Regions from separate parts of the Thalassolituus sp. ST750PaO-4 genome, predicted to be linked through region 3. Evidence: predicted binding sites of a transcription regulator. Region 3 holds the regulator's gene; each other region holds the start of a gene.
What was found. The regulator FNR, encoded in region 3, switches genes on or off when oxygen is low (the NO sensors DNR and NnrR bind a similar motif). The targets are predictions, from matches to a motif close to TTGATNTANATCAA.
Positions count from the first base shown of each region.

Region 1 (3,234 bases), on a different contig from region 3:
GATGGCATGTTTTCGCGGAGATTCCATCATGCATTACACCTGCCCATCCTGTGCGGCCATTAACCGCATCCCTGAAGATCAGCAACAAAAGCTGCAGGCCCAGTGCGGGCGCTGCAAACAGCCCTTATTCAACGGTCGTCCGGTGGAGCTGAACGACAGCAATTTCCAGCGTTTTCTGCTGAAAAATGATCTGCCGGTTGTGGTGGACTTCTGGGCCAGCTGGTGCGGCCCGTGTCAGATGATGGCGCCGGTATTTACCCAGCTGTGCGGACAAATGCAACAACAGATGCGCTTTGCCAAGGTCAACACCGAACAGGCGCAGCAAACCAGCGCGCAACTCGGCATCCGCAGTATTCCGACGCTGATTGTTTATCATCAGGGAAAAGAAATTGACCGTCTGGCCGGAGCCCTACCGGCACCGCAGCTGCAACAGTGGTTGCAGGCGGCGCTGAGTAAAATTCACTGATCTCAGACAGAGTCTCTGTCAGGCAGGCGCTTTCCGGCAATATCAGCCAGCGCCTGCAGCACCGGCTGCAGCGGGCCGGTGACATCTGCGCAGTTACGATACAGGCGCTCCAGCTGACCCATATGATTACGCACCAGCTGCGTCAGATGCTGCTCCTGATCCGGATCGAGATTCAGCAACAGCAGCTCTTCTGACAACTCCAGCTCCAGCTCCTGCACGGTTTCACGCGCACTGTTTAACCCCTGATCCTGACGCTGCTGCAAATGCTGCAGGGCATATTCCACATCGTCCAGTGCATTCAGCAGCGTCTGCTGCTGATGCAGTTTGTGCTCAGTCGCCAGCGACTGCAGCCTTGCATGTACACTGCTCATAAGAACGCACAGGTGATCTTTTATCCGGCCATAGCGTGCCTCTTCCTGCCAGGGCACGTTCTTGATCAGCACGGATGCATTACCAAAGTTCACTATCATGCGTTTTTCCAGCTCGATAATACGCGCGCCTTCGCGGCAGCTCAGCAACAGCTCCGCTTCCAATGGCCGCACCTGCTCAGCATGCGAGACAAAACAGAACTCCGGCCCCGTCCAGCAAGCCAAAACAGCATTCAGGCCAAAGTTTTTCAGGCTGGCAATCAGCACAGAGGCCAGCTGCTGGCGGTTTTTACAGCCCATAACCTGTTCGATAAAGCGACTGATCTCCCCCTGCTCCGCCGAGTGAGTCATGGCTTCAAACGCCGCCTGGCGGGCATAATCGGCCGATGATTGCAGAATTTCCCGCTGCTCTTTACTGAGCAGAGCGCGTTCAACCTTGGCGCGCATCTCGTCAATATTAAAAGGTTTGCTGATAAAATCGTCAGCCCCGGCAGCATACCCCTGCAGACGCTGGTCAAGATCACTCTGACCGGAGACAAACAGAATCGGCGTATGGCGTGTTGCTTCACGGGCACGCAACAGACGACAGATTTCATAGCCATCACGGCCCGGCATCTGAATATCCAGCAGAATACAGTCCGTCTCCGGACGCAGACCATTCAGAAACCCTTCCGGATCGGTAAAGGACTGAACATCGTAGTTATCCAGCGCGCGCTCAAGCAACCTGACCATGCTGATCTCATCATCCAGCAGCGCAACGTTGTTACAACTCATATCCCTCTCCCTGAAATAATTAACGATTTGATCTGCATCAACTATAGCAAAGCCCCTGCAAACGACAGGGATTCGCCTGATCTGTATCAAGACGCTTTCTGCCAGAGCAGGCAATCTGAAAGCATCTGCAAAAGGAGGCCTGATAATGACAATTGAACACCACGACCTGCACAGCGAATTTCCGGACATGGGCGACCAGATCCGTTCCCTGAAAATGAAAGACCGTCACTTTGCCCGTCTGTTTGACGAGTACCATGAAGTTGACCGCGAAGTACGTAAAATCGAAGAAGCCGTTGAAGCGGCCTCCGATGAGCGCCTGGAAGGCCTGAAAATGCGCCGTCTGCATCTGAAGGACGACTTGTATGCGATGCTGAAAAGCGCCTGAACATTTCTGCCAGACACAAAAAAGCCCGGATTTTCCGGGCTTTTTTGTAGATAACGCATCACTTATCAGAAGTTTTTGCGTACACCGATAACGAAATTCAGATCGGAATCATCTTTATCGTTATTGTCGCCATAAGGGGTGTCATCGCTGATAAAGTCAGCAGCGATAAACAGATCAATCTTATGGAATTCGGGGAAATCACGGGCCACTTCAACGCGGGCAGTCAGCGCTTTATCATCAGCGTCATCCACCATCCACATACCAACGGCTACGTCCAGGTACAGACGCTGAGGCAGGTGTTTTTCGAAGGTGACTTCCGGATACCAGTACTGAGCCTTTACGCCACGGTGCATATTGACAGATAGACCTTTAGCCGGGCTGGTACCCAGTTTGAATTCGGTTTCTTCACGACCCACATCGAACAGGGTGTTGTAAGTACGCACGCCCATATCGAGGTTAAAACCATCGAACTGGTTGTTGTAGCCGAAATACACGTCCATCTCGACCGGCAGACCTTCGGCGCCGTCTGGCTTATCAACATTGGAGAACCAGGCACCGGCATAGGCATTACCGTTTTTAACATCTGCACCACCCTGCAAGGCCGGACCATCATCAGTCTGGCTCAGGCCACGGAACAGGTAGTTTGAGACAAAAGCGGCGTTATACGTCACAGTGGCGGCGGATGCCGCAGACGAGAGTGCCAAAAAAGCCGGAATGGCCAGCAATGTAGTGCGTTTCATGGGGTTCCCTCAGTGAATTAAACAGGAACCCCTTGTCTACCACAGAGCGATTACAGAATCATCGCCCAGCGTTTCACAATCCAATAACGTTCACAGAAAGAGCCGCTACAGAATCACGGCCCACAGCATTTTACAATCCGCCAACGTTTTCCCCCTGCGCCTGCAGATCCGCATGGTAAGACGAGCGCACCAGCGGGCCGCTGGTCACACGCAGGAAACCCAGACTCTTGGCGATATCCCCCAGTTCTTTAAACTCTTCCGGTGTAGCAAAACGCTTAACCGGTGAGTGATTTTTGCTCGGCTGCAGATATTGCCCCAGCGTGATGTGATCAATGTTATGCGCGCGCATATCCTTCATCACTTCAATCACTTCTTCATTGGTTTCGCCCAGGCCCAGCATCAGACCGGATTTAGTCACCACCTCAGGGCGGCGGGCCTTATATTCTTTCAGCAGCGTCAGAGACCACTGGTAATCAGAACCCGGACGGCATTCTTTGTACA
Region 1 covers NZ_JABVCB010000008.1:306,949-310,182, reverse strand. The annotation lists gene trxC (thioredoxin TrxC) at 29-466, shown strand; gene HUF18_RS10885 (response regulator) at 469-1,608, opposite strand; gene HUF18_RS10880 (YdcH family protein) at 1,754-1,993, shown strand; gene HUF18_RS10875 (TorF family putative porin) at 2,059-2,733, opposite strand; gene lipA (lipoyl synthase) at 2,864-3,234, opposite strand, start outside.
Region 1: HUF18_RS10880 (YdcH family protein) is a predicted target of FNR. The motif match lies at 1,636-1,649, and genes of this name have one in related genera.

Region 2 (3,234 bases), on a different contig from region 3:
CGTCAGCATTCCGGCCTGAAGGTACTCTTCCATTAAGCGACGATAGGCCACCTGATAACGCTGCACCTTACTGATTTCTTCGGCAAGATCACGGCCATCCTGAACCAGTCGGTTCATATTAACTGTAATTACATTAATAGAACCGGTTGCCACACCACCGGCTCCCAGCGAGTAGGAAAATGTATTGTCGCTGATTTCACTGCGTAAGCGGCAGCAGGATGCCAGGCTGTCTGCACTGTCGGAAAGATAAACGAAGAAAGAGCTGCCCCGGTTCAGATGAGCGGCCATACTGCGGGCAAAGTCCTGATCTTTACACTGCCCTTTTTCGGTCAGCATGGCCACGGTGACAACCGGAAAGGTGAGGATGCTTTTGCTGCGCTCAGCATTAAACCAATCCAGGAAAAAATGCTGAAGTTTATCCAGCGTCTTCCAGCAGGGCTTGCTGAAATCAGGGAAGACGAACTCACCAAACATGCTATCGAAATAGTTTTTGTCGTATAGCGAAAGATTCCAGAACACACTCTGATAACCCCGGGCAGCGGCGGGCTGATTGATGGCATACACAACATGCTGAAGATGGTTGGCAATCTGCTGACGGTGGGTATTCAGATAATCATCGCCATAATCTTTGCGGGCAAAATAGTCGAAGTAAGTTAAAAATTCGACCGTAGCCACCGCGCCAGCGAACTGGCTGCTGACAGCGAAGACAAAATTTACGAATGAACCACAGAACGATTCAATATGCTTCGGTGCCTGAGATTCGCCACCAAGCTTAGTCAGCCCGTCCAGTAAAAACGGATACATAGTTACCGATACACAATAGGGCTTCAGGCTGGTTTCATCATGTACATAAATCTCATGGTTCTCTATCTGGCGGATATATTCCTGTGCCAGATCATCCCCGAATAAATCGGCAATTTTTGCTGAAACCTGCGCACGGTTAATCTGCACAAAATAATCTTTCATCATCTCCGCTTCGAGCGTGGCGATATTCTTTTCGGTCACATTGGCATTGGCATCCATCCGTGAGCCGTCGGCGGCATTTTGTGCAGCCAGATAATGTTCAATAAAATCCAGCTTATGCTTAATGTGCTCTGCGCTCAGTTTCAGCATGATTCCGCTCCTTCAGAGTAGGCAATTGTTATTGATGAAATTTATGATTCAGGCAGCGATTGCTGCGTAAATCCATAAAACGCTGATTTGTTAAGGGAGACTCCAGCCCCCCGAGATCCCGTAACCAGGGACCGGTTTTCAGATAGGTCAGCTCAGCCTGCAGGCACGGAGCAACTGTATCGAGCCCGGTATAAAGACAGGTATTCAGTCCTTGCCGGCGGGCCAGCTTCAGCAACAGTAACAGCTGCGCTTCATGCCACTCTCCACCCATAAACAGCACGCAGCTGATCAGACCGGCGTATGTCTCCAGACGCTGCCGGAAGTACTCTTCGGACAGCGGTTCACCCGCCATCGCGGGCCAGGTATCTGCACTGTGGCAACCGGGACAACGCAGCGGACAACCGCTGATGGTGTAGGCCAGAGAGACTTCTCCCGGCACTTCCTGGAAGACCACCTGTTCACGACTGAAATACATAAAACCCCATATGTAGTGCCTTAAACAATAAACAGACACAAGATATGGACAGAGACTAACGAGAGACGGCCGAATAAAATTGATCCATATCAATTTTATTTGCAAACTACTCCGACATGGGTATCCGATACAGAGAACGGATGATCAGGAAAAGAGCCGTCAGCGCAATGGCCATTTATGGCGCAGTGGCAATGCAGAAAGAAAAAAGCCGGGTTATTACCCGGCTAAAGAATATTGGCACAATGACTTAGCCCGCGCGGCCGTCCGGCCGTGGACCAAGCAAAATGCGCGCATAACAAAAGACGAAGAGTATAAAAGCGCTACTCCACAACAAGGCCGACAGGCTGTAAAACAGCAAAGACTGCTGTGGCCAGATAATCACTCCCAGAGAACGCAGCAGCGCAGCCAGCAGCAGCAGCGCAAACGACAGTGACATTAACGGCCTTGGCTGCAGTGGCCGGCCGGAGTGCCCCAATGACACGCGGGCAATCATGGCCAGAATCATTCCGCCAACCGCTCCGGCGGTCAGTGCATGCAAAGCCGCACTGAAGGTGACCGGCCAGCCAAGGTAGTGCATCGCCAGCAACAAGAGGCCAAGTGGAATAAACCAATAGGCAAGATGTAATGACCACAGCAAGGGGATTTTCCAGGTAACCCCGATACGTAAGCGGGCAATCCGCAGCGCCTGACTGGCTGCCGTCAGCACCAGCAGCAACGCCAGCACAAAGGGTGGTAATAACAGATCAAGACGCAGCAGATAAATCACAAGCAACAACCAACTCGCCCCCAGCACCAGTTTTTCCAGCCAGGGAAGCGCTTCTGTTTTCGGCGTCATACTGCCATTGGCGGTAAACATCGGCATTACCCGACCGCCAATCACTGTAATCATTAATATCAGCATCCAGCTGACACTGTGACTACCCCACTGCACCAGTGACATATCCTGCACCGCATTGCCCCAATGCATCACCGCATTGGCAAAGGTCATCAGCAACAACACAGGTACAAAGAAATAATTCCGCTGTTGTTTAACAGCAAACAGCAGTCGCCAGAAAAACCAGGCGACCAGCGGCATAAATGCCATATCAACCAGGGCGGTAAACCACCAGGGCAAAAGATCACCGGCTAACATACACAGCCGGCCAGCGAGCCATAAAAGTGTCAGCAATAACAGTGGCCGGCCATGGGTTGCCCGCTGCCCGGTCCAGTTTTGTACGGCGGTCAGTAAAAACCCTGCGACGATGGCCAGGGCAAAACCAAACAGCATTTCATGGCTGTGCCAGAAAATACTGCCGCTACCCGGCAGCAGAATAATCCCCTGTAACGCCAGCCCCCAGAGCAGAATGGCCAGAGCACTGAATGCCGCCCCCAGCAGAAACATCGGCCGGAACGCCTGGCCCCACAAAGGGTGGGCGGGTACAGAGGATATATTCATAACACTCCTTAGAGCTTTGGCTTTCAGGCCTTCAGTTCCTGCTCAATCTGCCTGTCGACTGACGATACATAGTATTCGTCAGAGAAAGCGGATTCCGGTTCTTTCAGCCACATCAGGCAAACAAGCCAGCTGATAAAACCACCGGCAGCGATAATAAAGAAGAACTGATTCGCATCCACAAAGGTATAGATGGTCAGATAAAACACTGCCC
Region 2 covers NZ_JABVCB010000005.1:56,196-59,429, forward strand. The annotation lists gene nrdD (anaerobic ribonucleoside-triphosphate reductase) at 1-1,113, opposite strand, end outside; gene nrdG (anaerobic ribonucleoside-triphosphate reductase activating protein) at 1,142-1,588, opposite strand; gene HUF18_RS02685 (NnrS family protein) at 1,836-3,023, opposite strand; gene HUF18_RS02690 (MFS transporter) at 3,047-3,234, opposite strand, start outside.
Region 2: nrdG (anaerobic ribonucleoside-triphosphate reductase activating protein) is a predicted target of FNR. The motif match lies at 1,668-1,681, and genes of this name have one in related genera.

Region 3 (3,234 bases):
GAACATATTGAGGAACAGGGTTTCGATGATGTCGTCACGATGGTGACCAAGAGCGATTTTATTGGCGCCAATACTCTCGGCAAAGCCATACAGAGTGCCACGACGCAGGCGAGAGCACAGGCTGCAGGTGGTTTTACCTTCCGGAATAATTTCTTTCACTACGCTGTAGGTATCTTTCTCGACGATGTGATACTCAATACCCAGCTGGCTCAGATACTCCGGCAGCACATGTTCAGGAAATCCGGGCTGCTTCTGATCCATATTCACCGCCACGATATCAAAGTGAATCGGTGCGCTTTTCTGCAGACTCAGCAGAATATCGAGCATGGTGTACGAATCTTTACCGCCGGACAGGCAAACCATGACCTTATCGCCGTCTTCGATCATGCGGTAGTCTTCGATGGCCTTGCCGACATTGCGGCGCAGGCGCTTCTGCAGTTTGTTGAACTCGAGTTGCTCTTTGCGCTCGGCAGCGGATTCGATCATAAAAACACCCTGAATAATTGCGCCCGCTTTATAGCAGAATGCATCGGGTGAAGGAACCGCCTGCGCAGGTCAGGCAGTTAAAAAGGAATGTTGTTCGGGGACTTTGAGAAAAGGTACGCCTGCTCAGGCTGCACGGTTGAGCAGGGCGGTGGCTGTACCGAGACTGGCGCAGAACTCTTCAATGCTGACACCGCTGCGGGGATGGTAAAAACGTTTCCACAGACGTGCGAGCTGTTCTGCGGTTGCATCGGCGGGCAGAACAAAATCATCATTGCGGGCATAGATAAACCAGGCAATGGCGGTGGCATAAGACAGGTTGGTGGTCAGCTCGGCATGGGGGTGACTGAGAAAATCATGCTGGCTGGCAAGGCCGCGCACGGTGCTGGCCAGTTCCGGCTGTTGCGCCAGATAAGCGTCCCATACATGGCGGTGGGTCAGGCTGTGAATGCGGTAAATGCCGAGAGCCCGTTGACCGGCGGCTTTGAGGTGCGATCCAAGAGCCGATTCCTGAGCCGCAGTTGCCAGCAGCAGGGTGCTGGCCATCGGGTTACTAACCCCGATACGTTGCAGGGTTGGCTGGATTACCCAGCGGGTCAGTTCATTTGCGCAGATGCCCATGGTCACCTCCTTATACGTCATATCGGCTGAATGACGCTGTTTCTGCAATCTTAGATCAGATTATTTTATCTGCTGCGGTTTTATACCAATTGCCAATAGATAGCCTGGATACCGGCGCCAGAAAAATAACGTCTGTTCAGCCTTTATTCTGGTAAAAGCATTTCCCGTACCAGAGGGCGTTGCATGAGTGTTCATAAGCAGAAAACAGGCATAAGAGGGCAGGCATAAAAAAACCGGCCTCTGGCCGGTTTTTTTGCTTACGGGTGAGCGGCTTACTCTTGCGGGTGAGCGGCACACTCTTTTTCAGTATTCAGGCCGGCCAGTTCATACAGCATATCGGGGTCCTGCAGAATCACTTCTTTCCCCTGGGTTTCGATCAGACCGTTTTTCTGGAAGCGGGTAAACACGCGGCTGATGGTTTCTACCGCGAGGCCCAGATAGTTACTGATATCCACCCGCGACATCGGCAGGCGGAAATGACTGGCCGAGAAACCACGACGGGAATAACGCTGGGAAATATCAATCAGGAAAGAGGCCACGCGCTCTTCGGCGTTTTTCTTGCTGAGCAGCAACATCATGTTCTGATCATGACGGATTTCGGTGCCCATTGTACGCATCAGCTGCTTACGCAGATCCGGCAGGTCATCGGCCAGACTGTCGAGTTGCTGCAGCGGAATTTCACAGACGGTGGTGGTTTCCAGCGCTTTGGCGGTTAACGGATAGTTGCCGTTATCGTAACCGGCCAGGCCAACCAGCTCAGAGGCCAGGTGAAAACCGGTAATCTGTTCTTCACCGTTACTCGCCAGAGTGTAGGTTTTCAGGGCTCCGGTGCGTACGGCAAATACGGATTGAAACGCTTCGCCCTGCTGGAACAGCAGCTGACCTTTCTGGATCGGACGGCCACGGCGGATGATATCGTCGAGGCGCTCCATATCGGAATCGTTCAGGGACAATGGCAGACACAACGCATTCAGTGAGCAGGTCTGGCAGTGTGGTTGAGTGCCCCGCAGTGGAGCAGGCGCAACATGTGTCGTTTTCATGACTGATTCCTGAGTGAAACCCCGGTGTCGGAGTAAGTAACAAGTGCAGCAGTTGCGGCTATGTTCGGCATTAGCGCGCGATCTGTCAAGAAAGTAACCAGACCGATGCTGCCGTCCACAAACCAAATCCGATCAGTAATCCCCCGGCAACCTGACGCACGCGGTTGTTGCTCAGAAACGGCGTCAGTACATTGGCCGCCAGTGTGCTGGCAAACAGGGCAGGCAGGGTACCCAGACCAAAGGCGAACATCGCGGCGGCTCCCAGCAAAGGCTGGCCATTTGCGGCAACCCAGCTCAGCGTGCTGTAAATCAGGCCGCAGGGCAACCAGCCCCAGAGCATGCCCAGCCACAGACGATCTATCGCACGCGGAGATTGCATAAAACGGCGGGTCAGAGGCTGCAGGTATTTCCAGATTCCCTGGCCCAGTTGCTCAATACGGGTCAGCATCAGTGACCAGCGGGCAATATAGAGCCCCATCAGTATCAGCATCAGCGCGGCCAGTGTCCGCAAGATCAGCATCAGCCACTGGTGCTGGCTCTGCAGCCACAGACCTGCGCTGGCGACTATCAGCCCGGCGATGCTGTAGCTCAGTATGCGCCCGGTGTTAAACAGCAGCGTCACCCGGACACGCTGAGTTCCGGCGCTGCTGCCAATAGCCGCAGCAATACCACCGCACATCACCAGGCAGTGGCTGGAGCCAAACAACCCCAGCAGAAACGCAGTCAGCAGCGACAGGGGTTCAATCATGGCTTGTCAGATGGGGTTTGTTCGCTGTCGTCCTGACGGCGACTTATCGGCTCATCGTCATCAAACAGAATGCGGTGGGCGGGGGACTCCATGTCTTCAAACTGGCCGCTCTTCACCGCCCAGAAAAAGATCAGCACGGCAATGCCGATCAGCAGTAAAGACAGCGGTACCAGGATGTAAATGATATCCATCGATCAAACCTCAGAGGAGTCAGGAGCCGGCAGGCGATTCAGGCGCAGGGCGTTGGTGACCACCAGTAACGAACTGAATGACATGCCAATCGCAGCGGCCCAGGGCGGAACAAAACCTGCCGCTGCCACCGGTAATGCGATGAGATTGTAC
Region 3 covers NZ_JABVCB010000012.1:52,468-55,701, forward strand. The annotation lists gene ttcA (tRNA 2-thiocytidine(32) synthetase TtcA) at 1-486, opposite strand, end outside; gene HUF18_RS13385 (hypothetical protein) at 610-1,104, opposite strand; gene fnr (fumarate/nitrate reduction transcriptional regulator Fnr) at 1,377-2,144, opposite strand; gene HUF18_RS13395 (sulfite exporter TauE/SafE family protein) at 2,230-2,892, opposite strand; gene ccoS (cbb3-type cytochrome oxidase assembly protein CcoS) at 2,889-3,083, opposite strand; gene HUF18_RS13405 (heavy metal translocating P-type ATPase) at 3,087-3,234, opposite strand, start outside.